Regions from separate parts of the Ruegeria sp. BI11 genome, predicted to be linked through region 1. Evidence: riboswitches for the same ligand, from Rfam matches in the RefSeq annotation. Region 1 holds a riboswitch; each other region holds the start of a gene.
What was found. Region 1 has a riboswitch for cobalamin ahead of ACR0DT_RS17915 (hypothetical protein). Riboswitches for the same ligand answer to the same signal wherever they lie in the genome.

Region 1 (7,160 bases):
GCCCATCAAACTTCCGGTTTTGCCAATCCAGCGCGTCCTGCGGGACTATCTGTCAGGCGCATTGCCGCAAGATCCCCTGGAGCACCTGCCCTATCCCTTTAAATTTGCACCGTTGCAGGGCGCGACTACGCTGCTGCGAACCAGCCCCAAGGCGTGGGCTCACATTGCCGAGCTTGAGAAATACGATCCTCACGTAGTCGGAGAAGACGATGAGGGCTTTTTGCTGATCCGTTTGACGCTCTGACGGGTTGTGTTTCCTGCGTCCGTTGCCTATATCAAACCCCGAGAGGTTGGCGCGGGCGAGCGCCTCGCCAACCTGGTCAGGTCCGGAAGGAAGCAGCCACAACGAGCCCCGCTTGGGTCGATGTCCAACCTCTCACTTCAACTTTCCCACTTTGAAATGTTGCGAAAAGGTCTAGGCGATCAATCGTGGCCAGACGGCTGCGCTGCGTCGGGCAAAGGCGCCGATATGTCCAACCTTGGAAAGGCCGAACTCGGCCGGAGACAGCAAATGACGGCGCGCGTTGGGACCATACAGATCGGCCAGCCGCCAAACCGCATTCTTTGGCACCAGGTCGTCATCCTCAAAAGTAAACAGGTCTACGGGTGTGTCTGACTGCGCCCAGCGGGCCTCGGGCAAGGTCACGCCAATTTCGGGAAGATAGTTACGTGGCGTGGTGCACCAGCGACGCCACTGCCAATAGACACTGGCAGGCAGGTCCGCCCCGAATCCCAAAGCCTTGCCCGGCAAATATCCCAGCGCTTGTACGGACAAAGGCGCATGTCCGTACCAGAACAGCAAAGCCAGAGCCCGATAGGGCCAGGGATGGTCCGATACGGTTACAGGTCCGGCACAGACACAGATCATGCGGTCGATCTGTTCAATATCCGGCTGAATCGGCCCAAGCATCCCGCCAACGGAATGGCCGATGCTCCAGTGCTGTGCGTCGGGATAGCGCCGACGCATCTCGGACCGAGCCGCAGGCATGTCGATTAATGCCCAATCCGCCATCGTGGCTTGTGCTGATTTCAAAGGTCCGCTTAGTGAGTGACCGAAATCGCGGTAATCATAGGTTAGACAAGCCATGCCGCGTTCCGCAGCCAGCCAGCGTGCGAAATGCTGGTAATAGTCGCGCGGCACTCCGGTAGCGCTGTGGATGACCACCGCAACCTGAGGCTCGGCCACCGGCTGATACAGCCGGGCCGACAGTTGGGTAGAACCCGAAGGAAACCGAAGATCCTCGGTCAGAACGGCTTGTGCGGTGTCCAACATAGCGCCCCCAATCTGAACTGATTAGTTCACCATCCAAACGCCATCGTTTCCCGTCTCGAGTCAATCCCGTTTCACCATTACCAAACGTCCACCTTGCCCCGAAAAAAGGCCGCTTGACTCAGGTCACTCCAACCCGCTAGCGATTGGGTGATGGTTCTCGTCCCCGATCGCGGGGCGGGATGAAAAGGGAACACGGTGCGGTCCTGCCCGGGAAACCGGAACGGACCAAGGCCGCGACTGCCCCCGCAACTGTAAGCGGTGAGCAATGCCGAAACGCCACTGGCCGCAAGGCTGGGAAGGTCGGCAAAGCAACGACCCGCAAGTCAGGAGACCTGCCATCAAACCAAAACCGAAACTCGGACGGGGTGTCCGGGCAGGTCGTCAGCGCGCTGTCATACCTGATCCATGCCCCCGTCCCACGCGCGGAGGGCGCAAGATGATCTGGAAGACGAAGACACACCAATTCACTGCAACGGTCTGCCAACGCACCGGGAAAACCTGTCCGGCACTGGCGCAAATGGCACGTGCCGTCGTTCAGGCGATGGACGCTGCGGTTCCTGCGACCACGCCAGATTTTGAATTCGACGGCAGCAGTGAACTGGCCTTTTGCGCGCAAGGTTGCAGCGCTCGGTTCCGTGCGCAGAAGGACCTGATCCGGGTCTTTTGCGGAACCGGAAATGATGCATCACTGGATTCGCTGGACGATTACGCGGATATGATGTTCGGCCCTGACGTGATCATGCGCCCGGCAGGCATGCTGACCACTCCACCCTGCGCGATGCTAGAAGTCACAGCAATTCCGTCCGATCCAGTGGCACAGACGGAACGGCAGTTGGCGCTCTGATCTAGCCGCTCGTCTGTGGAAAGGTGGCCCATTCAATCTGACCGCTGGTCTCGACGGCGCAGGGCCGCACCTCACGTAGTCGGCTCAACGCCGTCTCGGGATCTTCGCCATGTTCGACCATAAGGCGCAGGACAATCATCCCGGACCGCCCGCAACCGCCCCGGCAATGCACCAACACCCGCCCGCTGTTGGACAAAATGCGTGTAGCCGCTGTGCTGACCTTGGTCCATACAGCGTCAATCATAGGCGACGGCGCACCAAAATCCGCAATTGGCAAATGCACCCATTCGATATTGCGCGCACGTAGGTCGCCACCAAAACTGCCTGCACCCTCTTGCAGCATTTCAACCTCTGTGGTCATCGAGATCACGAGATCCGGCTGCCAATCGCGAATGATGCCCAAGTCCCGAGCATATTCGCCCCCCCGACCTGGTAGCGGCGATAAAGCAACGGTGCCATTTCCCACTGATACAGCGATAATTGCTAACTGATTCATGGTTGGCCCCCTTCAAACATTGCTTGTAGGGCGCGCAATCTGCCATGCAAACCGAAATTCACCCAAGCCTGCTGTGGACGCGGGCGGCGGGGGTCTCTACGCTGCATCGGAACCCGAATCCGACAGAGCAGACATGAACGACACGCCCAGCCCCGCCTATCAGGTTCTCGCCCGTAAATACCGCCCGGAAACCTTTGCCGACCTCGTTGGTCAGGACGCAATGGTGCGTACGCTGAAAAACGCGTTCGAAGCCGACCGGATCGCGCAGGCCTTCATCATGACCGGCATTCGCGGCACCGGGAAAACCACCACGGCGCGGATCATCGCCAAAGGTATGAACTGCATCGGCCCCGATGGCGAAGGCAAGCCAACGACCGAACCCTGTGGTCAATGTGAACACTGCGTGGCCATCATGGAAGGCCGCCACGTTGACGTGATGGAGATGGACGCCGCAAGCCGAACCGGCGTGAACGATATCCGCGAGATCATCGACAGTGTCCGCTATCGTGCCGCCAGTGCACGCTACAAGATATACATCATCGACGAGGTCCACATGCTGTCGACCAGCGCGTTCAACGCGCTACTCAAGACGCTTGAGGAACCACCCGAGCATGTGAAATTCATCTTTGCCACCACCGAGATTCGCAAGGTGCCTGTCACGGTTCTGTCGCGCTGTCAGCGGTTCGACCTGCGCCGGATTGAGCCCGAAGACATGATTGGCCTGCTCAACAAGATCGCGGCTGCGGAAAACGCGCAGATAGCCGATGACGCGCTGGCGCTGATCACCCGTGCGGCTGAAGGCTCGGCCCGGGATGCGACCTCGCTTCTGGATCAGGCAATCTCGCACGGGGCGGGCGAAACCAGTGCCGATCAGGTCCGCGCGATGCTTGGCCTGGCCGATCGCGGGCGGGTGCTAGACCTGATGGACATGATCCTGCGCGGTGACGCCGCGAGCGCGCTGACCGAGTTGGGCGGGCAATATGCCGAAGGTGCCGACCCGCTGGCCGTGCTGCGCGATCTGGCCGAGATCACCCATTGGGTCTCCGTTGTCAAAATCACGCCGGACGCCGCCGACGACCCCACCGTATCCCCGGACGAACGGGCACGCGGTCAACAGATGGCCGAAGCCCTGCCGATGCGCGTTCTGACTCGGATGTGGCAGATGTTGCTAAAAGCGCTCGAAGAAGTATCCGCAGCACCAAATGCTATGATGGCCGCCGAGATGGCGGTGATCCGCCTGACCCATGTGGCCGATCTGCCCAGCCCGGAAGAGCTGATCAAACGCCTGCAAGACACGCCTCCGCCACCAAACGGTGGACCGGGCGGCGGGCTACCGGCACCATCGCATGCCGCTGTTCAGGCGCAGGCGCCGGTGGCGTCTTCTTACGCAGCACCGGCCCATGGCGGGGGCAGCGCTCCCAGCGCAGCGTTGGCGCAGGATGTGCAGGCCGCACTGGCGCGCTATCCGACCTTCGACCACGTGGTCGAGTTGATCCGCGCAAATCGCGACGGTGTACTGCTAGACGAGGTCAAACGGTCTTTGCGGCTGGTGGCATACCAACCCGGGCGCATCGAGTTTCAGCCGACCGAGCGTGCCTCGGCCCAACTGCCACAACGTCTGGGCACTGCGTTGCAACGCTGGACCGGCAACCGTTGGGCCGTCACGGTCGTCAACGAAGGCGGCGGCGAGACGATCTATGAAAAGGAAAACGCAGCTGAGGAAGCGCTGATAGCCGAAGCCAAGGAGCACCCGCTGGTGAAGGCCGTATTGGCACAGTTCCCCAAGGCGCGGATCAAGAACATCGAAACTCCGGAACAACGTGCGGCCAAGGTCGAAACCGAGGCCCTGCCCGAAGTCGAAGACGAATGGGACCCATTCGAGGAAGATTGAGCCACATCGAGACACGGGACACTGGACCCCTCCCGCGCCCGCCACGGGCCATCGGCTAATGCCGACCGCCCTAAGCGAGCTTGGGCCCGGCAGGCGGGAGCAACCTCGCCCCTTGTGCCGCGCGGGTACCGCCCGTATTTAGGCGACAAACGCGATACACAGGAGAATACCGATGCTCAAAGGACTCGGCGGTCTGGGCGACATGGCCAAGATGATGAAATCCGCGCAGGATTTGCAGACCAAAATGACGGATATGCAGGAAGAGCTGAACACAATCATGGTTGTCGGTGAATCCGGTGCCGGGCTGGTCAAGGCCACCGCCACAGCAAAAGGTGAGCTGAAAGGTCTGGACATCGATCCGTCGATCTTCAACGGCGACGACAAGGAAGTGGTCGAGGATCTGATCCTGGCCGCTATCAAGGACGCGCAGACCAAAGCTGCTGAGCGCGCGCAGGCCGAGATGGCGAAGCTGACCGAAAGCATGGGCCTTCCCGCAGACATCAAGCTACCGTTCTGATACACCCTCCTGACGGAACATCGGCCGGGCGTCCCTGCCCGGCCCATTTGCAGGAGCATACCCGGTGAGTTCGAACAGCGATATCGACAACCTGATCGATCTGATGGCCAAGCTGCCGGGCCTCGGTCCTCGCTCGGCCCGTCGCGCGGTGTTGCACCTGATCCGCAAACGCGCCCTGCTGCTGACGCCCCTGTCGGACGCCATGCAGCAAGTGGCCATCACCGCCCGCGAATGCCTGAACTGCGGCAATGTGGGCACCACCGATATCTGTGGCATCTGCGACAGCGAGGCCCGTGCCACCGGTGAACTGTGCGTGGTCGAAGACGTTGCCGACCTCTGGGCGATGGAACGCGCAGGCGTGTTCAAAGGCCGCTATCACGTTCTGGGCGGCACGTTGTCGGCGCTGGACGGAGTTGGGCCGGACGAACTGCGCATCCCCCGCCTTAAAGACCGCGTGACAGCCGAAGGGATCACCGAAATCATCCTCGCCCTGAATGCCACCGTCGACGGCCAGACCACCGCCCATTACATCGCCGATCAGTTGGAGGGTCAGGTCCGTCTGACCTCACTAGCGCAAGGCGTGCCGATTGGCGGAGAGCTTGACTATCTGGATGACGGGACGATCACGGCTGCGCTAAGAGCCCGAAAAGAGCTCTGAGTACCGCTATACCACGGCAACCAGAACACTTTTACCTGTTCCAGTTTCACACCGGACTCTGCCCAATTTGTCAGGTGTAAGCACCCGACGAATAGGTCAATTCATAGGAGTGGCTGTAAATCTCAAAGACAATGCCAAACGGGTCTTCAACGTAGACCATACGGTATGGTTTCTCTCCGGGGTAATAGTATCGGATCGGCATCCGTTGTTTGCCACCTGCAGAGACGATTTTTTCTACCAAGCCTTCGACATCTGGGTCCTGGACGCAAAAATGGAACGTGCCATTCTGGCGAAAGTCGATGTTGTTTTCCGGCACGTAATTCCCGTGAAACTCGAAAAGCTCAAATCCAATTCGATCAGCGGTCGCGAGATGCGCAATACGCAGTTTTTTCCATTCCGGGCCAAACACATCAGTGCACATGACACCGATATCCGTTTCATCCTCTATCACGTCCGTTGGCGGCATGATTATGTAGAAACCAAGGACCTCGGAGTAGAACTTTACAGCCTCGTCAACGTTTGGGACGGACAATCCGATGTGAGAGAATGTTCTTGGATGTTGCGGCATGACTCGCTCCTTAGATTATGGAGCGAAAACTATTGTGCCACGGTCGAGTTTCAAGCGCCTGGTCGGCGAGGCATAGCCGGGTTCCGCCGAACACATAGGTCTTCTTTCACGGTCTCATCAGCCGAGATTGGCCTTTGCCTCTTGAACGCGACGTGTACTATGGCTGTAACCTTATCCATTTGATATTGGGAATAGTAATGAAACGCCTTATTGCCCTTACGCTTGCCGCCTTTACAGCCACCGCCGCGTTTTCGCAGGAACTGATCGATAAAGGCTTTGTTGAGGGCTGGAACATCATGATGGACCCTGCACTTGGCAATGGGTGCTTGATCCAGACAATCTATCAGGACCTCTCGGTGGTGCGTATCGGCTATGACGCGCTGGACAATCGCGGGTATTTCGCCGTCTACAACAAGGCGTGGGGCGATATCGAACAGGGTAAGAGCTACCCCATTCGGTTCGAGCTGGACGGCAAAAGCTTTGACGCCACCGCCATCGGCTTCAATCAGCGCGACGTGCCGGGCGCGACGGTATTTTTCACCGACCGCAGTTTCGTCAACGCTATTGCGCAGAACAAGACCATGACCGTCTACAACCCGGCTGGTGAGGTGGTGATGGCGATTGATCTCAAGGGCACCGCCAAAGCGCTGGACTATGCCCGCGACTGCCAGAACCGGAAGCTCTAACGAATCGGATCGAACAGCGCGTCTTTGGCTGTGCAATCGCGGATCACGTCGCGGCCACAGGGCACCGGTTCAAGGTCGTGCGACAGGCACAGGCGAACCTCTTCGATATAGCCCTGTTTGCAGGTGATTGTGATCATGTCCGGCTGCAACCCGGAATTGACCTTCAAAAACGCCTCCTCGACCACCGAGGCGGGCAGCTTGACCGACGTCTCCAACTGGCGAAACAC
Region 2 (7,160 bases), on a different contig from region 1:
GTCCTTGCCTGGATAGGTGGATAGCACCAGCGCCGGGATCTGATCGGCCTTGGTCTTGTTATGCAGCGCCAGCCATCCAGTCACCCGGTCGATTATGGCCTCGATACGTTCGGGCTCGGCCCGATGGGCAAAGCGGGAATATTCCAGATGCGGATCGCGCTTGCCCGGTTCCTTGAACGAGGCAATGCCTGCTGAGATACGCCCGTCCACCTCAGGCAGCACCACATGCATGGCGAGGTCGGCGGGGGACAGTCCGCGTTCCGCCTCGGCCCAAGCCTTTCGGCGCGACGTGGCGAGTGCAATCTGGAATACGGGCACATTCGCCGCATCCAATGGGGACGTCCCAGACGCGCCTTTGCCTGAAAAAGAGGTGGCGTTGATGATCGCCGATGGGGTCAGAGCAACGACCTGTTCGCGCAGCCAATCGGCGGCTGCGGGCGCTTTCAGGGATGGCGCAAATAATCCAACCGCATCGAACCCTCGCGCGCGCAAGCTTCTGATCAGTGCTGCGACCGGGGCGGTGTCAGCCGAGGTCAGGTAAGCGCGGTAAAACGTGACGATGATGCGTTTCGCGTCGCCTGAGAACGCGGTATCTGCCGCGATCACGCCGCGATCCGGGCACCAAGCACCACATTCCGGCAGGGTCTTGGCTCCCATCACCGGCCCGGCATAAAGCCCCGCCGCCAGCGCCATCTGCGCCAATGCGGCCTGCGCCGCGACTTCTCCGCCAGTATCACACAGATGCGCCAGTCGCCGCAGTGTGGACACGGGCAAGGTGGAATAGTCGTCCAGCCGCGTATCCTCGCGCCCATCGGCGGGTAATACGGCTAGCGCGATGCCCTTGGCCTGTGCCAACGACAAAACCTGCTGCAGACCGTAGGACCAGTAGGGTACGCCGCCAATGAGACGGATCAGAATGCCTTTCGCGCCCTCGAGTGTCTGCTCGACATAGGTGTCGACGGACAGAGGGTGTTTTAGCGCCGTCAGGTTGGCCAGCCGCATCGTGGGCATTCGTCCGTCAGCGCCGCCGCCGCGATGCCAGCCTGCAGCGAAAGCGCCAAGGTCGCTGTCCGAAAAGGACAGCACCACCAGATCCGCCGGGCTCTGGCCCAGGTCGGTCGGGGTCTCTGTTTCCTCTAACCCGTGGCTTTCGCGGAAGACGACGTGCATGGCTTACTCGGCGGCCTCGGTCACACCCACGAGGATTTCGCGGATCGCGGCTTCCTTAATGTCGTCATGCTCGGCAATCACGACCAGACGCGAGCGGCGTTCCTCGCCGGGCTCCCACGGGCGGTCGTATTGGTGACGCACACGGGCGCCAACGGCCTGCACCAACAGACGCATCGGTTTGCCCTGAACTGCGGCATAGCCTTTGACGCGCAGAATGTTCAGCTCATTCGCCAAACGTTCGATATTGGCGACCAGTTGGGCCGGGTCGGTCTGTTCCGGCAACTCGACTATGATGCTTTGGAAATCGTCATGCTCGTGGTCGTGATGTCCGTCGTGATGCGACGGGCGGGCATCCATGTCATCTTCGGCCGCTGCCTCAAGGCCCAGAACAACACGGACATCTACAGCCCCCTCGGCAACCTCAACCACGGGCAGCGGACGCGGGGCCTCGGCTGCAATGACTTCCTTGGCCTTAGCAACACCTTCCGGGCCTGCCAGATCGGGCTTGGTCAGCAGGATGATGTCGGCGCAGGAGATCTGATCCTCGAACACTTCGGAGAGGGGCGTTTCATGGTCGATCGAGTCATCGGCCAGGCGCTGGGCGTCAACGGCCTCGACATTCGGGGCGAAACGCCCGGCGGCGACGGCTTCGGCATCGGCCAGCGCGATCACGCCATCCACGGTGATCTTCGAGCGGATATCGGGCCAGTCAAAGGCTTTCAGCAGCGGCTTGGGCAAGGCGAGGCCAGAGGTTTCGATCAGGATGTGATCGGGTCGCGGTTCCAGCGCCATCAGGGCCTCGATGGTCGGAATGAAATCATCGGCCACGGTGCAGCAGATGCAGCCATTGGCCAGCTCCATGATGTTTTCCGCCGGGCAATCGGGGATGGCACAGGATTTCAGGATATCGCCATCAACGCCAACATCGCCAAATTCATTGACGACAACGGCCAGACGTTTGCCCTGCGGGTTCTGCATCAGGTGCTTGACCAGAGTAGTTTTGCCCGAGCCCAGAAAGCCGGTGATCACAGTGACGGGGAGTTTTTCGAGATTGCTCATTTCAGGGCTCCAATCGGGGGAATGCGGGCCGCACAGTTTTTGCGGAAATGTTCGGGACGTTCGCGCCATTTGACCAGACCGTCATCGGCGGCGAGGTACTTGGTGACGCCTTCGACAATGGTGTCGACATGGTCGGTTTCGTTCAGGTTTTCGTAAACAAAGGTCCAGCGGGTCGGCCCGCCGCGCAGCACAATCGAGCATCCCTGATCGCAGTTGGACAGGCATTCGACCGGCTTCAGCGCGATCCCCTCGGGCAAACCTGCATCTTCCAATGCCTTGTGCAGCAGGGTGCCCGGACGCTGTGCATCGTCCTCAATTGGCAGGCCACGACGACAGGTGGTGCAGACCAGCAGCTCGACTGGTGCAACCTCGGTCACGTCTCTCATCCCCCCAAATCCTCTTCGCAGGGGACGGGGTTTCATGCGGGCCACGTCTGCACATGGACCCGACACCGGATCACCCCGTCCGGTTTCAACTTCGGGCGCTGGCAGGTCTCCCGGCTTGCGGATGTCGGGGCGTTTGCCCCGGCAGATGTCCCGCCTTCCCGGCCTTACAGGCCAGTGGCATTGGGCACCCTCTCCGGTCACGGTCGCGGGGGCGGCTGCGTTTGACGGTTGCCCGCTGACGCATTCCCTTTTCATCCATCCGAAGATGGACACCAACGCAAGGGACATGCGGCACGGGCAGGGGCCTTGTCAAGCATGAGGCACACGGCGATTTCGATCAGGTCAGAAAAGCGACCAGCCTGTGTCAATCCGCGGCATGCGCAGCCAGCCGTTCCCGCAGCCAGGCGCAAAACAACCCGGCTGCGTCGGTCGGTTGGGCGGCACCCTGGGCGCTGATCAGGTAATGCGACTGGGCAAAGGGAATCGCAGGTCCTGCAATCGCGATGGGCGCAGCCTGCCGGATCGCGTTTTGGGCGAACCGTTCCAGCACCGTCGCATAACCCGCACCAGCCATCACTAGTTGCAGCGCAGCGACCGAGGTGTCGACTGAATGGCTGGGCGGTTGATCCGGAGGAGCGATATGGTTGGCCTGAAAATACCGCGCCCAGTTGTCCTCGTATCCAAGGATGTGAATGAGAGGGCCTTCTTGCAGGGTATTCAGAGTGAGGGGGCCGTCCCCGGCCCGGCACACTGGAACCAACTTTTCATCTGTCAGCTTTTCGGACTGGACCCCTGGCCAATCGCCATAACCCAGCCGGATTTCCACATCCACATCGCCTGGTGCCACGCTGTCATTCCAGATATGCGATACCAGACGCACGGGGATATCCGGATGGCGCGCGGAAAAGCCGGGCAGTTCCGCAGCGACCCAGTATGTGGCTGTCGATATCGCCGCGCGGATTGTCAGAGTCTGGCGCGAGGCGGGGCCGAATAGGCTGTTGGTGGACAGCGCAATGTCGCCGAGCGCACGCCGCACAGTCAGGGAATAAGAATGGCCCAGCTCGGTCAGCTCTAACCGCCGGGCATTCCGGGTGAACAGCTTTTGGCCCAGTTCCGCCTCGAGCGAGCGGATATGCAAAGATACCGCCGTCTGCGTCAGCCCCAGCTCTTTCGCTGTGGTCGTAAAGTTTAGATGCCGCGCAGCGGTTTCGAAACTGCGCAGCCATGCAGGGTTCGGCAGGCGGTCCATGTATCACCAAATTTTTTTGACCATAACTGGCATTATTAATCATTTTCGTTTCCGAAAGACAACACGGATACTCAAACCCGAATACGACCGTCAGGAGGGAATTATGAAAGTCGGATTTATCGGTTTGGGAAATGTGGGCGGCAAACTGTCCGGCTCGCTTCTGCGCAATGGGATTGACCTGACGGTTCATGACCTCAACTCCGATCTTGTGGCCGATTTTGTAGCCAAAGGTGCCAATGCCGCCGAAAGCCCGGCACAGATGATGCGGGATTGTGATTCCGTTATCACCTGCCTGCCGTCCCCGGCTGCCTCGGACGCAGTGATGCAGGGCATGCTGCCAGAAGTCGGGCCGGGCAAGATTTGGATGGAGATGTCGACCACCGACGAGGCCGAGGTCAAACGGCTGGGCGCCATGGTGATCGAACGGGGCGGTGCCGCCGTAGACTGCCCGGTCTCGGGCGGGTGCCACCGGGCGGCAACCGGCAATATCTCGATCTTCGCCGGATGTGATCGCGAAACCTTTGAACGCATTCTGCCGTTTTTGACCACGATGGGCCGGCGCGTGCTGCATACTGGGGAACTGGGGTCGGCTTCGGTCCTGAAAGTTTTGACCAACTATCTGGCAACGGCCAACCTGATCACCTGTGCCGAAGCGTTGGTGACGGCAAAGGCGGCCGGAATGGACCTGAACACCACCTATGAGGCGATCAAGATTTCCTCGGGCACCTCCTTTGTGCATGAAACCGAAAGTCAGGTCATTCTGAACGGGTCGCGTGACATCTCGTTCACCATGGATCTTGTCAAAAAGGATATCGGATTGTTCCAGGACGTCGCCGACCGAGCCGGAGTGCCCTTGGAAATCAACCCTGTGATGATCCGTATCTTTGAGGATGGAATTGCCCGTTATGGCGAGCGTGAACTGTCGCCGAACATCATCAAACGGTTGGAGGACTCGACCGGGCTGGATATCACCGCACCCGGTTTTCCGACCGAAATGACGGATGATGAACCGGAAGAGCCGGGCTATGAGGTCATCCCTCAGAGAGGGCAGGCCGAATAGAGCGCACCGTACGCCTTTGAAACAGGTTGAGATTTTAAAGGATTGGAGGCGAGTACCGGAATCGAACCGGTGTACACGGATTTGCAATCCGCTGCGTCACCACTCCGCCAACTCGCCTTTTCAAGTAAAATCAAATACTTGCCGTGGTGTGGCAGGCGTTTTAACACCTTTCTCTAGGGGCGTCCAGAGGGTTGCTCGCAAAAAATCCGCTTCCATGGGGTGCTGATTATTGTGGCGCGACACCAAGTCTCTGCGATCTGGCGAAACTTTCAACACCGCAGCCGTTGCTGGTTCCGTCCGGATATGGCAAAAGCCTGAAATACTTGGGACTAACATGAGCGATCCAATGACAGATTTCGCAACCCGGCGCCGTACGATGGTTGATACACAGGTTCGACCCTCGGATGTAACAAAATTTCCTATCATTGACGCCATGCTGACCGTCCAGAGAGAGAATTTTGTACCCGATGCGCAACGCGAAGCAGCATATGCTGAAGGCGTGATCGATCTTGGGGACGGTCGCTGTCTGCCCGAGCCGCGGACGTTGGCAAAAATGCTAGATGCACTGAATATCTCGAATGACGAAGTGGTTTTGGATATCGCCCCTGCGCTGGGCTATTCCACCGCCGTCGCGGCCCGAATGGCGCAGTTGGTGGTCGCTGTGGAAGAAGACGAAGATCTGGCTTCCGAAGCACAAACGATCCTGATGGAGGCAGATGCGGACAACGCGATTGTGCATGTTGGTCCGCTAGCGCAGGGCGCAACAGAACACGGTCCTTATGACGTCATCATGATTCAAGGCGGGGTTGAGCAGGTGCCCGAGGCACTGATCGCACAGTTGAAGGATCACGGGCGCATTGCCTGCCTGTTTGTCGAGGGAGAGCTTGGCACAGTGCGGATCGGGCATAAATCCGCTGGTCGGGTGACCTGGCGTCATGCATTCAATGCCAACGCCCCGGTTTTGCAGGCATTTTCTACTGAGTGTGTATTTTCGCTATAATTTTACGGCATATTTTTCTGCCGCCTTGATTAGTTGAAAACAACGGCGCAAACTGCGGTCAGGGCAGCGTAATTTTGATTTGAGAAGGATTTCGTCATGCGTTCGAGGGCAGGGGGAAAGATTTTTAAGGCAATGGCACTGACTGCGGGACTCGCGCTTAGTGCTGTGCCGGGGCGCGCGGTATGGGCTGATAACCTGACCGACGCGTTTATCGGGGCTTACAATACCAGCGGCTTGCTGGAACAGAACCGCGCCTTGCTGCGTGCAGCTGATGAAGACGTCGCAATTGCCTTGTCAGCGCTGCGTCCGATCATCAACTGGGCGGTCGAGGTTAGTCAGAACTACAACCGCAGCTCCACAAGTGCTGGGGTGGTCAGAGACGAGCCATCCAATTTTTTCACCGGCCTTACATTGAGCCAGCTTATCTATGATGGCGGCTTCTCGGTTCTTGGCAAACAATCGGCGCAGGAAACTGTATTGGCCACGCGGCAGACGTTGCTGGATGTCGAACAGGACGTCCTGTTTCGCGGTCTAAACGCCTATCTGGGTGTACTTCTGCAGGAAGAAACCGTTCAGATCCGCCTGAACAACGTGGATGTATCGGCCGAGGAATTACGGGCCTCTCAGGATCGCTTTGACGTGGGTGAGGTGACCCGGACCGACGTCGCATTGTCCGAAGCGCAGCTGGCCAGCTCGCAAGCGGATCTTGCGGTCGCGCGCGGAAACCTGAGCATTGCGCAGGCGGAATATGTCAACGCCGTGGGCAAGGCACCGGGACGTACCGCCGGTCAGCCAAGCCTGCCGAATCTGCCACGGTCCGAGGGTGAAGCTACTAGCCTTGCGCAACGTAACCACCCAGCCATTCTGTCAGCGCAGCATCAAGTGCGAGCGCTGGATTTGTTCGTGCAACAGCAGCGTGCCAACCTTGGTCCGAATGTCAGGCTGAACGCGGATGCGGGTTTGCGCGAAAGCTATGATAATGATGACAGCCTCGAGGACGCGACCATCGCGCTACGTTTTGAGCAGCCGATTTATGCAGGTGGTCGTCTGGCCGCCACGGTCCGTCGGGCGATGGCAACGCGTGACGCATCGCGCGCCAATTTGCTGAACGTGCAGAAAGACATCACCCAAGGGGTCGCGGACGCCTATGCTGCGTACCAGGCAGCAAGCGCCAGCCTGCGGGCATCAACGGAACGGGTCCGGGCCTCGCAAGTGGCTTTTGACGGTATCCGGGAG
Region 3 (7,160 bases), on a different contig from region 1:
ATCTGGCAATAAGTTTGACGATCAAAAAGCTCTCAATGAGATACTTGTCGATGTGGGCCTGGAGTGGGCCTCTGCGGAAAAAGGCTACAACCTTAAGCTTAATGAAAAATCGTTTGTTTGCCACAAGCAAACGATTTTCGGAAATGGACAGTTCGAAGACAACACATCCATTCGAGTCGCTGTCCTTCCCCATCGACAGTTCCGTCGCCTGCCAAACGAAACAGAAGGTTTCAGCGAATTAATAGTTGGGCACCCCTATGCGGATAAAACTGCAGGCGACACAGAACGTGTACTTCGCAGTGAAAATTTGTGGGTCTTACCAGATACAGCTAGATCGGTTTCTCAATAGAAATTCCGATTAAATTGGCTGACTTGCTGACTTTGGTAGGGGAAGAATAGTTGATGAATTCAATCATAAGCTTACCTTTCCCCTACTTTTTCATTCAATCGTCACTCGTCAATCAGTGAAATTTCCGCACCAGATTTTGGGTTCAAAGCGAAGCGAACTTTAATTCTCAAAGATTAATTTAAAGGTGCTTCTTGCCGTTGAGTTGGAAGCGCTGCCGTTGAACTGCGGTAGCCAAAGCTACCTTTGGCTTCTGGCCGTTCTGAACAGCAGCAGGAACACGAACACTGATCCAATTGAGGTTGTAACTATACCGACGGGCAATTCCTGCGGGGCCAACAACAGCCTGCTTACGATGTCCGAACCAGTCAGCAGGGCTGCACCCACGATGGCTGCAGTCGGCACGAGATGCCCATGCAATGGCCCGGCGATTCCTCGGGCGATATGAGGTACCATGAGGCCGACAAATCCAATCACACCCGCTACTGAGACGAACACTGCCGTTGCAAGGGCGGCGACGAAGAACATTCTGAAGCGAAGCCCTTGTACTGGCACACCCAGCGTCGAAGCCGTCAAGTCCCCGGTCAGCAATGCATCCAGCCAGCGGCTGCGATACAGCGAATAACTCAGAATCAACAGCAGGCCGGCGCAAACCAAGGGAAAGGTCTCCCACCGGGCCAGGCCCAGCCCGCCAAGCATCCAGAAGACTACCGAATGTGCGGCACGGCTATCACCTGCAAAAATCAGATAGTTGGTAATCGCTGAGAACAGGAAAGAAACCGCGAGACCGGCCAGTATCAGTTTTTCGGGCGCGCTTGTGCGCAGCCCATGAACCAGTGCCAGCACAATGCCTGACGCGACAAGCCCTCCGCAGAACGCAGCCAGAGGCAAAGTCCAGAAACCCAGAATATCCCCCGTAACCGTTATGACGAACACGGCGCCTGCCGCAGCGCCCGAGGACAAACCAAACAAAAACGGGTCGGCCAGATCGTTGCGCGTGGTAGTTTGCAGGACTACGCCGACGATGCCCAAACCGGCTCCGATCACCGCGGCGAACAACGCGCGCGGCAGGCGCAGGTCAAATACGATCCGATGTAATGGAGACATGTCGCCTTCAACCAGTCCGGTGCCTAGAACCACTGCGGCGAACGCATCCGAAGTCGGGATCGAGGTCGTTCCGTAGATAGTCGAAACCAGCAAAAGGGCGGTCAGCACGACCGCCCCTGCCACCAATGTCAGAGCCAATCGGCCCATATCAATTCAGGCCCGGATGCATGGCCTTTGCCATTTTCGAGATTGCCTCGATATTTGCCGGTCCGGGGGTCAGCTCTTCGTACCTCAGGCCGATCCAGCGCTTGTTTTTCACGGCATCGGTCTGGGACATTACCGGATGGTCCTGCAGGAACTTAAATGTATCTTCGGCGCCGTTGCCAGTCTGATAATCCAGCAGCACCAGAAACTCCGGATTCGCCGCAGCGACCGCCTCCCAAGAGGTACGCCCCCAGCTTGTGTCCATGTCATGAGTGACGTTGTCACCACCGGCGGCTGCAATCATCGCATCGGGAATAGCGAACTTACCTGCGGTAAAAGGTGCGTCCGCCGGGCCGTCCAGCAAAAAGACGCGAGGTTTGCTCAGGTCGGCGGTTTGCGCTTTGATCGCGGTCAATTCCTCTTTCCAGACATTGACCAGGGCATCAGCCTTGTCTTCGACGTGCATAACCTTGCCCAGTCGCAGGACGTCGTTGAACAGCAGATCCATGTTGGCCTCGGGGCGATCCTTGTCCAGATGCACACAGCTCTCGGACAGGATCATGGTCTTGATGCCAAAAGGTTCCAGCGTATCTGGGGTCACATCACCGCCTGGCTTCATACCATAGTACCAGCCCGCGAAGAACAGGTCGGGTTCCACGGCCACGAGATTTTCAACCGTTGGGTATTTGGGCGCAAGCTCGGGGATATCGCCGCGCAACGTGTCGAATTCCGGGCTGGTCTTGTACCAGCCAGTGATGCCGGTCAGGCCAACGATTTTGTCCTGCAAACCCAGCGCAAAGGCCATGTCGGTCATGTTCATATCATGCACGACCAGTCGCTCGGGCTGGGTGTCGAAAACAAGTGGCTCGCCACAATTGTCAACGGTGACTTCATGGGCGGATACGCTGCCAGCCATGGCTGTGACCAGCGCCACGGACCAGATGTGTTTCATAGGGGATAGCTCCTTGGGTTAAGTTGAAACAGTGTTTCTTCGGATATCCAGCGCCGGGATCACGCGGCCTTCGTGTTGAAAGCACAGGTAATCGACGCCAAAAGTGTCGCGGACCCGCTTTGGGGTCAGCACCTCGGCCACGGAGCCAAACCCCGTGAGTCTCGTAGATTTCATCAATGCCACGTGGGTGGCGAACTCGGGGATCATCACCAGATCGTGGACGATCATCACCACCGTGATCCCCAATTCGGCGACCAAAGACAGCATTCGCCCCTTGGCATCCGGATCAAGATGGTTGGTGGGTTCATCCAGGAACAGCAACGACGGGTTCTGGGCAAGTGCCCTGGCGATATGCGCGCGTTGACGCTCGCCCCCGGACAACACCGCCATCCGCTTGTCTGCCAGCGCGGCAAGGTCGGTCTGGTGCAGAATTCGGTTCAGTTCTTCAGCATGTTCTTCAGCCGAACGGTCAGCCCAAATTGGAATTTGGCCCAATGCAATATAATCCCGCAACATAAGCCTGCCATCCGGAAGCTCTTGCTGGCCCACAACAGCGATTATGCGGGCGCGCTCTTTGGCGGTCATCCGTCTTAGGCTGCGTCCATTGATCAAAACGTCACCCAGCACAAGCTCAGCCGTCCCGCACAGTAGGTTAAGAAGCGTCGTTTTCCCCGCCCCGTTCGGTCCGGCGATCGCCAATATGGCCCCCTCATCCAGCTCAAACGAGGCGCCTTGCAACAGAGTGTCTCCGTTGAGCGCGTAGTATTCGAGATCGCGCGCAGTCAGAAAGGCCGAAGTCGTCATGTTGGCTCCTCCAATTGGATCCGAGGTAAACGAGAAAGGGTTTTTGTGAACAATGGCCTGGGTCGGTCAGTGGCGTTGGTCCAGCCATCCCTACTTGCATGGTATTGCCACGCGAACTCAGCCAAAGCTTCAATGTCTTCTGAGCTTTCAATATTGCCGAATAGATATTGCGCCTTATCGCTGGCCTGGAATCCGACTGTTACCGGATGCGCACAACCGGCCATGCAGGCAACAGTACGGATCATAAATCCCGCAGGCAACTTGCCGGTCAACGCATAGCGTATGGCATCAAAAGACAATGTGCCGCTGCAGGTCGTGCAGATCAGAAGGATATGGTCAGGTGTATCCGGCATTGCCCGCTCCGCTTGACGCCAAGCGCGGACAGAAGGTGCCGATCATGTAAACACGTATCAGACGTGCCATATAAGCCTCCTTCCAGGACGCCCCGCCCCGGGTTGGTTAAACATGTGATGGCAGGTCTCCTGACTTGCGGGTCGATGCTTGGCCATCCTTCCCAGCCACTAGGCCAGTGGGTGTTTGGCGTCGCTTACCGCTTACAGTTGCGGGGGCAGTCACGGACTTGGCGCCGTTTGGCAGACCTCACCGTATTCCCTATTCATCCCTTGGGCGCACCATCGGGAACCATCCATTCCTTGATTGTCTTAGACCGAGTGCCATGTCAACCGAGACATGAAGCGACGGCCTTTCGATCAGAAATACCGCGCGGGTTCCTGGGATCACGGCTGTGCACTTTCGGATAACCACTGCCTCGGCGCGGTCGACAAAGCGTCAAAGGCGACCGTGGAATTGCCAAAGCGGCGATTCCGGCGCAGTCTGCTTTGCCCCAGATTACCGCTCATACTTCGGCGTCGGGGCCAAATACAGGGTCCAGTACAAGATCGAAATGGGCCTATCTCGGTCCTTCGATCGGGGGCGGGCGGGTTTTTCGGTGCTACGGCAGCCTTCATCAGGACTAACCCCGGCGATTGTACACCTTGCCCCCTTGCCCGTTACGCTCATTGAGCGCACAATATGAGTTCATACACCAAATTGCGCCCTGGGTGCGTACCGTGACACGCTTCGCGTCCGGGACGCCTTCTATTATATGGAGGGCACCATGACTATCGCATCTCGTCTGAAGCATCATCTGGACTCTCAAGGGATTCCTTTTGACACTGTCCCGCATCCCTATGCCGCCACTGCGAGCGAATGCGCTGAAGCGGCGCATGTACCCGGCGATCACCTCGCAAAGTCCGTTGTAATACACATGGAGGAGGGTCCGATTCTTGCTGTTCTGCCAAGCAATCATCAGGTCGACCTCACCGCTCTGCAATCGATGATGGACCGCCGTCTTGGTTTGGCCCCTGAATCCGAAATGCGCGAACTGTTTGATGATTGCGCCCTCGGCGCGATACCGCCGGTTGGCGACGCCTATAATCTGCCGACCGTTGTAGACAACAGTCTCACTGGACTCGACAGGATTTGGTTCGAAGCCGGAGACCATAAAACTCTGATTGAGATGCGTGGCAAGGACTTTGATATGATGATGAAAGATGTGAAGCACGGCGCATTTTGCTGCATGCATTAGGCGTTGACGAAATTCTTCACGGATTAACCCCGCTCCGGCGGGGTTATTCTTTGCTTTTGTCCCACAAGGTATTTCTGGCTAGACAACTAAAAGGGGACATCGGAGCTAGTGGGGCGTCTAAGCCTACAATCGTTGCTAGTTTTCGAACGCCGCGTCGAAGCCCCAAATTTGTCGTAGATGGTCCAGTGTCGCTTCACAGGCTCTCTTGTCTAGCGGCACACCGTTGCGCACAGAGTGATTCAGCCTGAGGTGGCGATCTCCCAACAGGTCCACATCGACGATCTGAATATCAGGATCGTGTTCCGATACGTCGAAGCCACGCGCCAGGGTGTCGCGCACCTGATGATAGCCACGTTCGTCGTGAATCGCGTCGACTGTGTAGAAGGGTTTTCCGTCGTCATCTGTCAGCGAAAACATGCGGAAACGACGCATGACATTGGGGCTGAGGAACTGCTGAACAAAACTCTCGTCACGGTAGTTAGCCCAGGCATCCTTTAAAATTTCACGCCAAGCGCGGCTGCCCGCTATGTCCGGAAACCATTCCCGGTCCTCCTCGGTCGGGTTGGTGCAGATGCGTTGAATATCCTGCATCATCGCGAAACCCAGCGCATAAGGGTTGATCCCCATCGCATTCGGAGCGTCAAAATCGGGCTGCGTCAGCACGTTGGTATGGCTGTGCAAGATTTCGAGCATTGCGCCGTCCGTCAGCAGACCGGCGCTGTGCAACTGATTGGTGATGTAGTAGTGGACGAAGCAGGCGCATCCTTCGTTCATCACTTTGGTCTGGCGCTGTGGGTAGAAATACTGCGCGATATTGCGGACGATGCGCAGAACTTCACGCTGCCAGGACTCCAGAACCGGGCTGTGACGTTCAACGAAATAGAGCAGATTTTCTTCCGGCAGCCCCATTTCGCGCTTTCGTTTTTGTGCCTCTTCATCGGTTTTGGATGATTGCGTGGGATGATCAAAGGCATCCCACAGGTAATGTACTGCCCGCTCTTCTTCGATGCGCCGCTCGCGCTGTCGGGTTCTCTCATCCGCGAGCGATGAGTGGGGTGGGCGCCGGTGCCGGAAAACGCTCGACGGCATGAGCGCGTGCGCCGCATCGAGTAATTTCTCAACCTCGCGTTCCCCGTGCTGTTCTTCGCATTGGGCAATAAAACCACGTGCGTAGTCGAGGTAGTCGAGAATACCCTGCGCATCGCTCCACTGGCGAAACAGATGATTGTTCTTGAAGAAATGATTATGCCCGAAGGCCGCGTGCGCAATCACAAGGACCTGAAGCGCCATCGTGTTGTCTTCGAGACAATACGAAATACAGGGGTCGGAATTGATTACGATCTCATAGGCAAGGCCGTTTGCGCCTTTGCGGTAGGCTTTTTCTTCGTGAACGAAACGCTTCCCAAAAGACCAGTGCCGATACATGAGCGGCATCCCGGTCGACGAGTAGGCATCCAGCATCTGCTGATACGAGATGATTTCGATCTGATTGGGATAGACGTCAAGTTCGAGATCATCAATCGCCACGCGCTCGATCGCGTCAAAACTACGCTGGATGGTCTCGAAATCCCACTCCGCGCCGTCAAACAGCGGTGTCTTGGCTTTAGCCCGATCAGCCATTGGAAACTCCGTTCGTCTTGCGCGCAAACAGCTCATGCAGAACCGGGTAGATGTCACTAGCGCGCGCGATCCGTTTCATGGCGAAGTTTGGCCAGGCCTCTGCGACTTGTCGGTACGAGCGCCAAAGTTCCATGCCATTATCTTCGCTGTTCATCAGATTGGCTTCGGTCTCGTCGACGATTTCCGTATAGGCGAAATATTGGCAGCACTTCATCAGTTCACTGTTCAGCAGGTCGGCGCACAATTGCGAATCTCCGCTGAAGTTCTCACCATCTGATGCTTGCGCGGCATAGATATTCCACAGTGCGGACGGGTAGCGGGCTTCGATAATCTTTTTCATCTCGTTGAGCGCGCTGCTCACGACCGTACCGCCGGTTTGGCGGGAGTGAAAGAAGGTGTCTTCATCAACTTCCGCGGCAACCTGGGTGTGGCGGATGAATACAAGCTCGATCTTGTCGTAGCGTTGCTTGAGGAATAGGTGCAGCAAGACAAAGAACTGCTTGGCAAGGTTCTTCTCCCGCTCACCCATTGAGGCCGAAACGTCCATCAGGCAGAACATCACCGCATTTGCCGCTGGCTCGGGGCGCATCTCGAAATAC
Region 4 (7,160 bases), on a different contig from region 1:
CATTGCCCACGGCTAGAATCACGTGACCGTCCGAGGTTTCGTAAACTTCATAGGGCACGATGTTGGGATGACCGTTGCCTCTACGCTGGGGGACATTGCCCGAAGTCAGGAAATTTACGCCCTCGTTGATCAGCCACGCAACCTGTGTATCGACCAATGCCAGGTCGATTTGTTGGCCCTCGCCGGTCTGATCCCGGTGGCGCAGAGCGGCCAGAATGCCAACACAGGCGTACATCCCGCACATCACGTCGGCGATACCTACGCCTACTTTCATCGGTGCGCCTTCGGGGTCGCCCGTCAGTGACATGATCCCGCCATAGCCCTGCGCCATCAGGTCATAGCCGGGCTTGGACGAATTCGGACCGGTTTGGCCGTAACCCGAGATCGAACAATAGACGAGGCTTGGGAATTCTTGCGACAGCGCGGCATAATCCAGCCCATATTTTGCCAGCCCGCCTGGCTTGAAATTCTCGATCAGGATATCGGCATGCGACGCCAGCCGTTTGATCTCGGCTTGCCCTTCCGGCGTGGCAATATCGATGGCGACGGATTTCTTGTTGCGGTTGGCCGACATGAAATATGCGCTGAGGTCCGATCGATTACCCTCGGCATCCTCAACGTACGGGGGCCCCCATTGCCGCGTATCATCGCCGCCACTGGCCGGGTTTTCGATTTTTATGACTGTCGCCCCGAGATCGCCCAGCAACTGAGTGCAAGTTGGCCCGGCCAGAATGCGTGAAAGGTCCAGTACTTTGATGCCCTTCAGCGGTCCCTCAGATGCGGCCATCATATCCTCCACGCTCGATTTCTGCGGCGATGACGGTAAAGCGGTCGGTTTTGACCGCCTGTTCCAGCGCCGACCGCAGTTCTGCGCGGTTGCGGACGGTATGTCCATAGCCACCAAAGGCTTGTCCCATCGCGGCAAAGTCGTGGCGGTCGAAATCCACCCCAACATTGCCCATCTGACGCTGACGCTGTTTCAACTCGATCAGCGCAAGGCTGGCATCGACAAAGACCAAAAAGATCGGGTTGCCGCCCATCTCGGCTGCGGTCGAAAGCTCTCCGGCAACCATTAGGAACCCGGCGTCGCCAGAGAAACTGATGACCGGGCGGTCTGGCTCGGCCAGTTTCAGGCCGATGGCCATCGGAACCGCGCAACCCATCGTGCACAGGGCCGAGGATTGGATCAGCCCGCGCTCTTCGTAGCAATTCCACATCTGGCTCAGCAGGATACGGTGCGCGCCACTGTCGGCAGTGGCCAGCGTGTCAGAGGGCAGGGCGGCACGGGTTTCGGCGATCACCGCTGCCGGGCCCCAGTCGTCATCAGAGGGGAAAGCCTGCGCCAATGCAGCTTTGACCTGCGCGGGCTCTCCTTCGGGCCACGTCGCCCGAGAGGGGTTGCCCTTGGCGATGGCCTCAAGCGTAGCACCCGTGTGAGCGACCAAGTTCAACCCAGCCTGATGCATATAGTGATCGTTGACCACAGACGAGATGTCGATAACGCGCTTTTCCTCGGGGTCCCAGATCTCGCGCCAGCCGGGGCGCATTTCGATCGGGTCATAGCCCAGACAAAGAACCAGATCGGATTGCTCGACCAGCGGCACCAGATGCTTGTCGGCCAGTGGAGACAAACCTGCGCCGCCGAGGCACAAAGGGTGATCCTCGGGCACGACGCCCTTTGCCTTGTAGGTGGTCACGAAGGGAATACTGAAATGTTCCAAAAAGGCCTGCACCACATTGCGCGAGTCGTCGTAGAGCACGTCCAGACCCACAATCGCGATGGGGCGTTCAGCCTCGGCCACCCAACGGCGGGCTTTCTCAACGCAGTTCCCTTCGGGCGCTACGGCAGCGGGTTTGACCAGACGGCGGCGTTTTATCCCGGATACGCGCGTATCCGCGACCGAGATCGGCACGTCGACGTGAACCGGACCGGGGCGCGGCTGATTGGCTAGCGAAACCGCCTTATCCGTGACAACATCCGCGCCCTGTGCCGTCAGTTTGAACGTCCCCTTGGTGATCGAGCGGTAAACCTGCGCGTGGTCCATCACCTGATGTGTATAGGTCAGCGCCTCATCCTCATCGACGCAGCCGGTCAGAACGATCATCGGCACCCGGTCCTGCAGCGCGTTTGCGACGACGTTAATCCCGTTCATCGCGCCGGGGCCCAGTGTGGCCACCAGAATGGCAGGCGCTCCGTCGCGGTGATGCACCGCCTCGGCCATGAAACCGGCGGCGTTTTCGTGTTTGGCCAGGTGAAAGGTGATCCCGGCCTGTTCTAGCGCGTCCACCAACGTCAGAACCTCGCCGCCCGGCATGCCAAACGCGTGGCGGCACCCGGCCTCGTACAGTCGTTGGGCCAGAAGGTCAGCCGCGCGGGTAGAGAGGTCCTGCATTCTTTATGCTCCGAAATTTTCGCTGCTCAGCAGATTGCGGAGGACGCGCCCGGACGCAAGCAGGATCACGTCAGTGTGACTATTTGACGGCGGATTCCGCCACTGCCTTAAACTTTGTGTCGAGTTCTTGGGCAATATCGCGCAATGGCTCTCCGCCTTCATAGACATAGGGGGCAAAGACAAAGCTGGGTGTTTTGTAGGACAGGGTGGCCGTACCGTCGTCGTTTTCGGTTACATAAAAGCGGACCGGTGCCTCGATCATGGCACTGACCGAGGTTTCCAGAACGCGCACGGCGTAGTCGTTGTTGAAGGCCCCAATCACCAGATTGCCGGGAATGATGATGCCGCGGGCCGCAGCGGCCTTGGTCGGACCGGCCTGTGTGACCACGATCAGCCCGTTTTCTTTTACGGCGGACTTTGTATCCGCAACCAGCTGTTCATAGGTTTTGTCAGTCGGATATACCGCCCAGCCTGACAGTGGTTCCTCGGCCCCAACGGGCAGGGCAAGAAGACAGAGCAAACCTAAAAGCGCGCGCATGATTGTGCCTCGTTTGATGTGGCCTTTCGAGTGATGCCAGAAATCCGGGTTCGGTGCACGCACATTCCTGTGCGCATTCGGGATTGCGCCAAGGGCCGGAAAGCCGCAGAAACATGCAAACGACCAAACACGAGGCCACACGTGGACCCGATACGCCTATTGATTTGCAGCAGCTGTGCGGGAAACCGCGACTCTGAGGCCGAGAAACAGGCTGTGGATACTGCGCTGACTCGGGCAGGTTTGAATGACCGGGTTGAGGTCACGGATCACGCCTGCTTCAGTGGCTGCGCGGAGCCGACGGCACTGGCGCTGCAAGCCCACGGGCGGGCGTCTTACGTGTTTTCGGGGGTTAATGTTGTTGCCGATGCCGAAGACATCGCGGCAACCTGCCAGACCTACTTGGACAGCCCCGCAGGTTGGATCGAAGACGCCCGACCCTGCGGGCGGCTTCGGATGTGTTTGCGCGCACGTATTCCGGCGCTTTAGTCGACCTGAACGGTCACTGCCGCGACGACTGGTACATTGTCGACTGTCAACGCACTGTGGCTGTTTGCGTTCAGCGACACGGAAACTTCGACTTCGCCTTTCGGCAGGTCTGGAATGTGGATCCAGTTACCGTAGAGACGGGCCAGTTTCTCGCCATTTATGTAAACATGCGCGTGGCCTTCGCCGTCTACGTCGTCAGTCGACGCGTTTTCCGGGGCAAACCGGAAATTCTGAGGCATGACGTGCAGGTTCCACCCGGCCATCGGGTCTTGGGTCAAAGCGATTGCGACGCTGGGGGCGTCCGCCCCGGAGGGCAAGTTTACCGTAGTCGAATGGTCATGTGCCATCGCTTCAGCATGCGCGCCGCCGTGATGGGACGGGTCGCCGTGATCGTGGCCGTCAAAAGTGACGCCATTGGCGGCCGCCAGCACAAAGCCAGCACCACCGCCGAACACCAGGCCGATCGCAAAAAGGGCAAGTGAGCGTGCCATTTTTCTTTCCTTGAGTGCAAAAAGAAACGCGCCGGGCGGAACCCGGCGCGTCATTATGTTGGAGGATTAAGCCGTCGCTTCGACGCGTTTGCCTTCGCTCTGCCAGAAATAGCCGGCAAAGGTGCCGACCAGAACCCAAGCAACCAGACCGATGCCAAAGGCGCGGGCGGCGAACAAAGCACCGATTTCCGTCGGGACGGGGCCGGTGAACACATCTGGTTCAGGAGCACCAATCAGATGTGGTGCCAGCAACAAAACCGCAGCGATCACATAGCTGATCAGGTTGCCGCCAAAGGCAATCAGCCACAGTGCAACAATCGCGGCACCCACAGTGGCAAACCACCAGACCTGACGAGCATAGACGTCGGCAGCGGCGACACCGGGCACTTCAGGCGCCAGGGTAAAGCCGGGCGCCAGGTGAAAGGCGATGAACCCCGCCAGACCCCACAGAACACCAGTACGGCCATCAATCGTGTGACCCTGGCCTTCGGCAACTGACATCAGCGCAACCATCAGCAGCGCATAGCCGGTATAGGTCAGCATGGTGAAGATAACGCTCAGCCCGTCACGGGTCAGTTCCGAGAACATGCCCGGCAGTTCGGGATGGGCCGAAACGGCCTCGGCCCCGAAATGGACCAGCTCACCGGATTCGTACAGTTCCGCGTGTAGCAATACAGGTTGCACAAAGACCAACTGCAGCAAGGCGGCTATCAGCCCCGCTGCAGCACCAGCGAACAACGCGCTGGTCAGTATACGACTGAACATGTTCTTAGTGGCAGGGGAAGCCGGTCGCGTGGCGCACGTCGTGGGCTGCATCGTGCAGCGCTGCAGCCTGTACGTGACCGGTCAGGGTAATGATGCCCAGACCCAGAACCACCGCGAACATGACCGGAAGGATACCAGCGCGCGAGGCGGATGCTGTTTGCGTTTGTGTTGCCATCTTTTATTCTCCTTTGCCGCCGCACCCGACGGCCGGTGTTTCAATTGTCGCCTGGCAGGTCTCCTGGCTTGCGGGTCGATGCCTCTGTTCGCCTTCCCCCTGAGAACAGGAGTGGCTGGTTGAACAGGGGCTCTCCGCTTACAGTCGCGGGGGCGGCTGTGGACTTGGCTGCCATGGCAGTCGCACCACATTCCCTCTTAGCATCCGGATGTCTCCGGCAGGACCAGACGCTTTTATTTAGCCGCTATGATGCCAACCGCGCAATCGTCATTTGCGACCTTTTAGGTCAGATCACGCGCTTTTTCAGCAAATAGATATCCATGATCCAGCCATGGTCGGCGCGTGCCCTGGCGCGGGTGTCCAAAATCTCCTGCGCCACATCGGTCAGAGCGCCTTTGATTAGGGTTTCCTCATTCATGCCGACATAGGCACCCCACCAAATGTCGTAATCGGCCATGTCCAAGGTTTGAAATGAACATTCACCATCCAGCATTACCGCAACTTTTGAGGCATTTGTAGGCCAACCCTCATCCCGGATGCGTCGTCCAGTCGTCACGACATAAGGCGCACCTAGATCATTGATTGGGATGGCATGAGCCGCTGTCAGCGCCTGCAGGGCGGTGATTCCTGGGATTACCCGTGTCTGCGGCCGAGGGTCTAATCGTGACGCGATTCGCAGTGAGCTGTCATAAAGCGACGGGTCGCCCCAGATCAGCAGCGCCACATGCTGCGCATTCGGATGAGCCGCAATTGCCTCGTGCCAGCGTAGGGCAATTGCATCATGCCATTCGTCGACGCCACGCAGATAACCATCGTCGGCCCGGCGTTTGGGAATATCGAAATAGGCGATCTGTGGCGGTGTGTCGGTCACAGCGGCGATGATCTCTTCGCGTAGCCCGGCCAGATCGGCCTTGTTCTCGCCTTTGCGGGGGATCAGGATCAGGTCTGCATCGCGAATAGCCTGCGCGCCCTGAAAGGTCACGTGATCCGGGTTGCCAGTACCAATTCCGATCAAAGTCAGGTCAAACATCGTCGAACTCTGCCAATGGGCCATACAAGATCAGGGCCGGAGCTGTGCCGATTTCAGATTCCAGCTTGTCCGACAGCACGCCAATGGTAGCGCGATGAAGGCTCTGGTCGGGGGTCGAAACGGACTCGGCCATCAGGGCTGGAGTGTTCAGTGGCAAGCCATGGTCGTGTAGAGCCTTAACCAATAGGGGAAAGGTCCGTTTACCCATGAACACCACCGTCGTCGCATCCGGATCGGCCAGTGCAGGCAGGTTCAGATCTTCGGGCAGTTTGCCACTGACGTCATGACCGGTGACAAACTGAACCCGCCGCGCGGTCAGACGTCGAGTCAGCGGTATCCCCGCCGCTGCAGCGGCTGCAACGGCCGACGGGATGCCGGGAATAATCTCATACTCGATCCCGGCGGCGCGCAGGGCGACAAGCTCTTCTTCCAACCGGCCGAACAACCCACCATCGCCGGATTTCAATCGCACCACGCGGGCACCGGTCTTGGCATAATCCACCAGCAGGCGGCTGACGTGATCTTGCTTGGGCGAAGGTCGCCCGGCGCGTTTGCCCACGCCCACCAAATCGGCGTCGTCGCGTGCATGGCTCAGGATAGGGCCGCTGCTAAGGTCGTCGAACAGTACCGCATCGGCTTTTTGCATCCGGTCGACTGCTTTCAGGGTCAAAAGCTCGGGGTCACCGGGGCCGGAACCGATGAAGGATACGAACCCGCTCATGCCGAGGCCTCAGCGATCAAGTGAAAGAAAGTACCGGTAACGTTGCCGCGTACCGATCCGGTCTGCGGACCCTCGGCCCCTTCGGCATCAAACACCCGCGCCAGATGTGCGTCGGGTTGTTCCATGATCGAGGAATAGTGGAACTCATGCCCCCGCAAAGCGGTATCGGCTGCAAAACCGGGCATCGGGGCCAGCAATTCCGCGCGTCGGTATCCCAAATTGAACTTGCGCTTTTCATACGAAGTCACGAGTCCCAACAAGCCAGCCATCTGATGCTGGACACCTTCTTTGTCGATCAATGCTTGACCCAGCGCCATGTAACCTCCGCACTCCCCATGTACGGGTTTGGTTTCGGCATGTTTGCGCAGGCCGGTCTGGAATGTGTCGGCAGCAGCCAACGTACCGGCATGCAGTTCGGGGTATCCGCCAGGCAGCCAAACCAGGTTGGCATCAGCGGCAGGTGCTTCGTTCGCAAGGGGGGAAAACGGCAATATCTCAGCCCCCGCAGCACGCCACCCTTCTAGCAAATGCGGGTAGGTGAAGGAAAACGCGGCGTCCCGG

Region 2: it holds a riboswitch for cobalamin, as region 1 does, so the genes downstream of both, ACR0DT_RS21960 (DUF1636 family protein) here and ACR0DT_RS17915 (hypothetical protein) in region 1, are expected to answer to the same signal.
Region 3: it holds a riboswitch for cobalamin, as region 1 does, so the genes downstream of both, ACR0DT_RS24265 (DUF1636 family protein) here and ACR0DT_RS17915 (hypothetical protein) in region 1, are expected to answer to the same signal.
Region 4: it holds a riboswitch for cobalamin, as region 1 does, so the genes downstream of both, ACR0DT_RS22030 (CbtB domain-containing protein) here and ACR0DT_RS17915 (hypothetical protein) in region 1, are expected to answer to the same signal.

What each region holds. Positions count from the first base shown of each region.
Region 1 covers NZ_JBQFSM010000009.1:57,668-64,827, forward strand. The annotation lists gene ACR0DT_RS17900 (bifunctional 2',3'-cyclic-nucleotide 2'-phosphodiesterase/3'-nucleotidase) at 1-244, shown strand, start outside; RNA gene ffs (signal recognition particle sRNA small type) at 284-382, shown strand; gene ACR0DT_RS17910 (alpha/beta hydrolase family protein) at 416-1,273, opposite strand; cobalamin riboswitch at 1,408-1,627, shown strand; gene ACR0DT_RS17915 (hypothetical protein) at 1,710-2,117, shown strand; gene ACR0DT_RS17920 (protein-tyrosine phosphatase family protein) at 2,119-2,613, opposite strand; gene ACR0DT_RS17925 (DNA polymerase III subunit gamma/tau) at 2,747-4,504, shown strand; gene ACR0DT_RS17930 (YbaB/EbfC family nucleoid-associated protein) at 4,677-5,021, shown strand; gene recR (recombination mediator RecR) at 5,086-5,679, shown strand; gene ACR0DT_RS17940 (lactoylglutathione lyase family protein) at 5,750-6,247, opposite strand; gene ACR0DT_RS17945 (hypothetical protein) at 6,445-6,933, shown strand; gene ACR0DT_RS17950 (ribonuclease T2 family protein) at 6,930-7,160, opposite strand, start outside.
Region 2 covers NZ_JBQFSM010000015.1:14,703-21,862, reverse strand. The annotation lists gene cobN (cobaltochelatase subunit CobN) at 1-1,170, opposite strand, end outside; gene cobW (cobalamin biosynthesis protein CobW) at 1,174-2,229, opposite strand; gene ACR0DT_RS21960 (DUF1636 family protein) at 2,226-2,615, opposite strand; cobalamin riboswitch at 2,699-2,907, opposite strand; gene ACR0DT_RS21955 (LysR substrate-binding domain-containing protein) at 2,980-3,864, opposite strand; gene ACR0DT_RS21950 (NAD(P)-dependent oxidoreductase) at 3,968-4,924, shown strand; tRNA gene ACR0DT_RS21945 (tRNA-Cys) at 4,968-5,041, opposite strand; gene ACR0DT_RS21940 (protein-L-isoaspartate O-methyltransferase family protein) at 5,271-5,924, shown strand; gene ACR0DT_RS21935 (TolC family outer membrane protein) at 6,021-7,160, shown strand, end outside.
Region 3 covers NZ_JBQFSM010000023.1:6,290-13,449, forward strand. The annotation lists gene ACR0DT_RS24245 (putative nucleotide-diphospho-sugar transferase) at 1-349, shown strand, start outside; gene ACR0DT_RS24250 (FecCD family ABC transporter permease) at 587-1,600, opposite strand; gene ACR0DT_RS24255 (ABC transporter substrate-binding protein) at 1,602-2,549, opposite strand; gene ACR0DT_RS24260 (ABC transporter ATP-binding protein) at 2,568-3,353, opposite strand; gene ACR0DT_RS24265 (DUF1636 family protein) at 3,350-3,706, opposite strand; cobalamin riboswitch at 3,809-4,015, opposite strand; gene ACR0DT_RS24270 (DUF6525 family protein) at 4,091-4,321, opposite strand; gene ACR0DT_RS24275 (aminoacyl-tRNA deacylase) at 4,471-4,941, shown strand; gene ACR0DT_RS24280 (SpoVR family protein) at 5,077-6,561, opposite strand; gene ACR0DT_RS24285 (YeaH/YhbH family protein) at 6,554-7,160, opposite strand, start outside.
Region 4 covers NZ_JBQFSM010000015.1:31,046-38,205, reverse strand. The annotation lists gene ACR0DT_RS22060 (CaiB/BaiF CoA transferase family protein) at 1-787, opposite strand, end outside; gene ACR0DT_RS22055 (thiamine pyrophosphate-binding protein) at 774-2,393, opposite strand; gene ACR0DT_RS22050 (DUF302 domain-containing protein) at 2,473-2,931, opposite strand; gene ACR0DT_RS22045 (DUF1636 family protein) at 3,073-3,417, shown strand; gene ACR0DT_RS22040 (hypothetical protein) at 3,414-3,908, opposite strand; gene ACR0DT_RS22035 (CbtA family protein) at 3,975-4,673, opposite strand; gene ACR0DT_RS22030 (CbtB domain-containing protein) at 4,678-4,848, opposite strand; cobalamin riboswitch at 4,885-5,091, opposite strand; gene cobF (precorrin-6A synthase (deacetylating)) at 5,135-5,878, opposite strand; gene cobA (uroporphyrinogen-III C-methyltransferase) at 5,871-6,599, opposite strand; gene ACR0DT_RS22015 (cobyrinic acid a,c-diamide synthase CobB) at 6,596-7,160, opposite strand, start outside.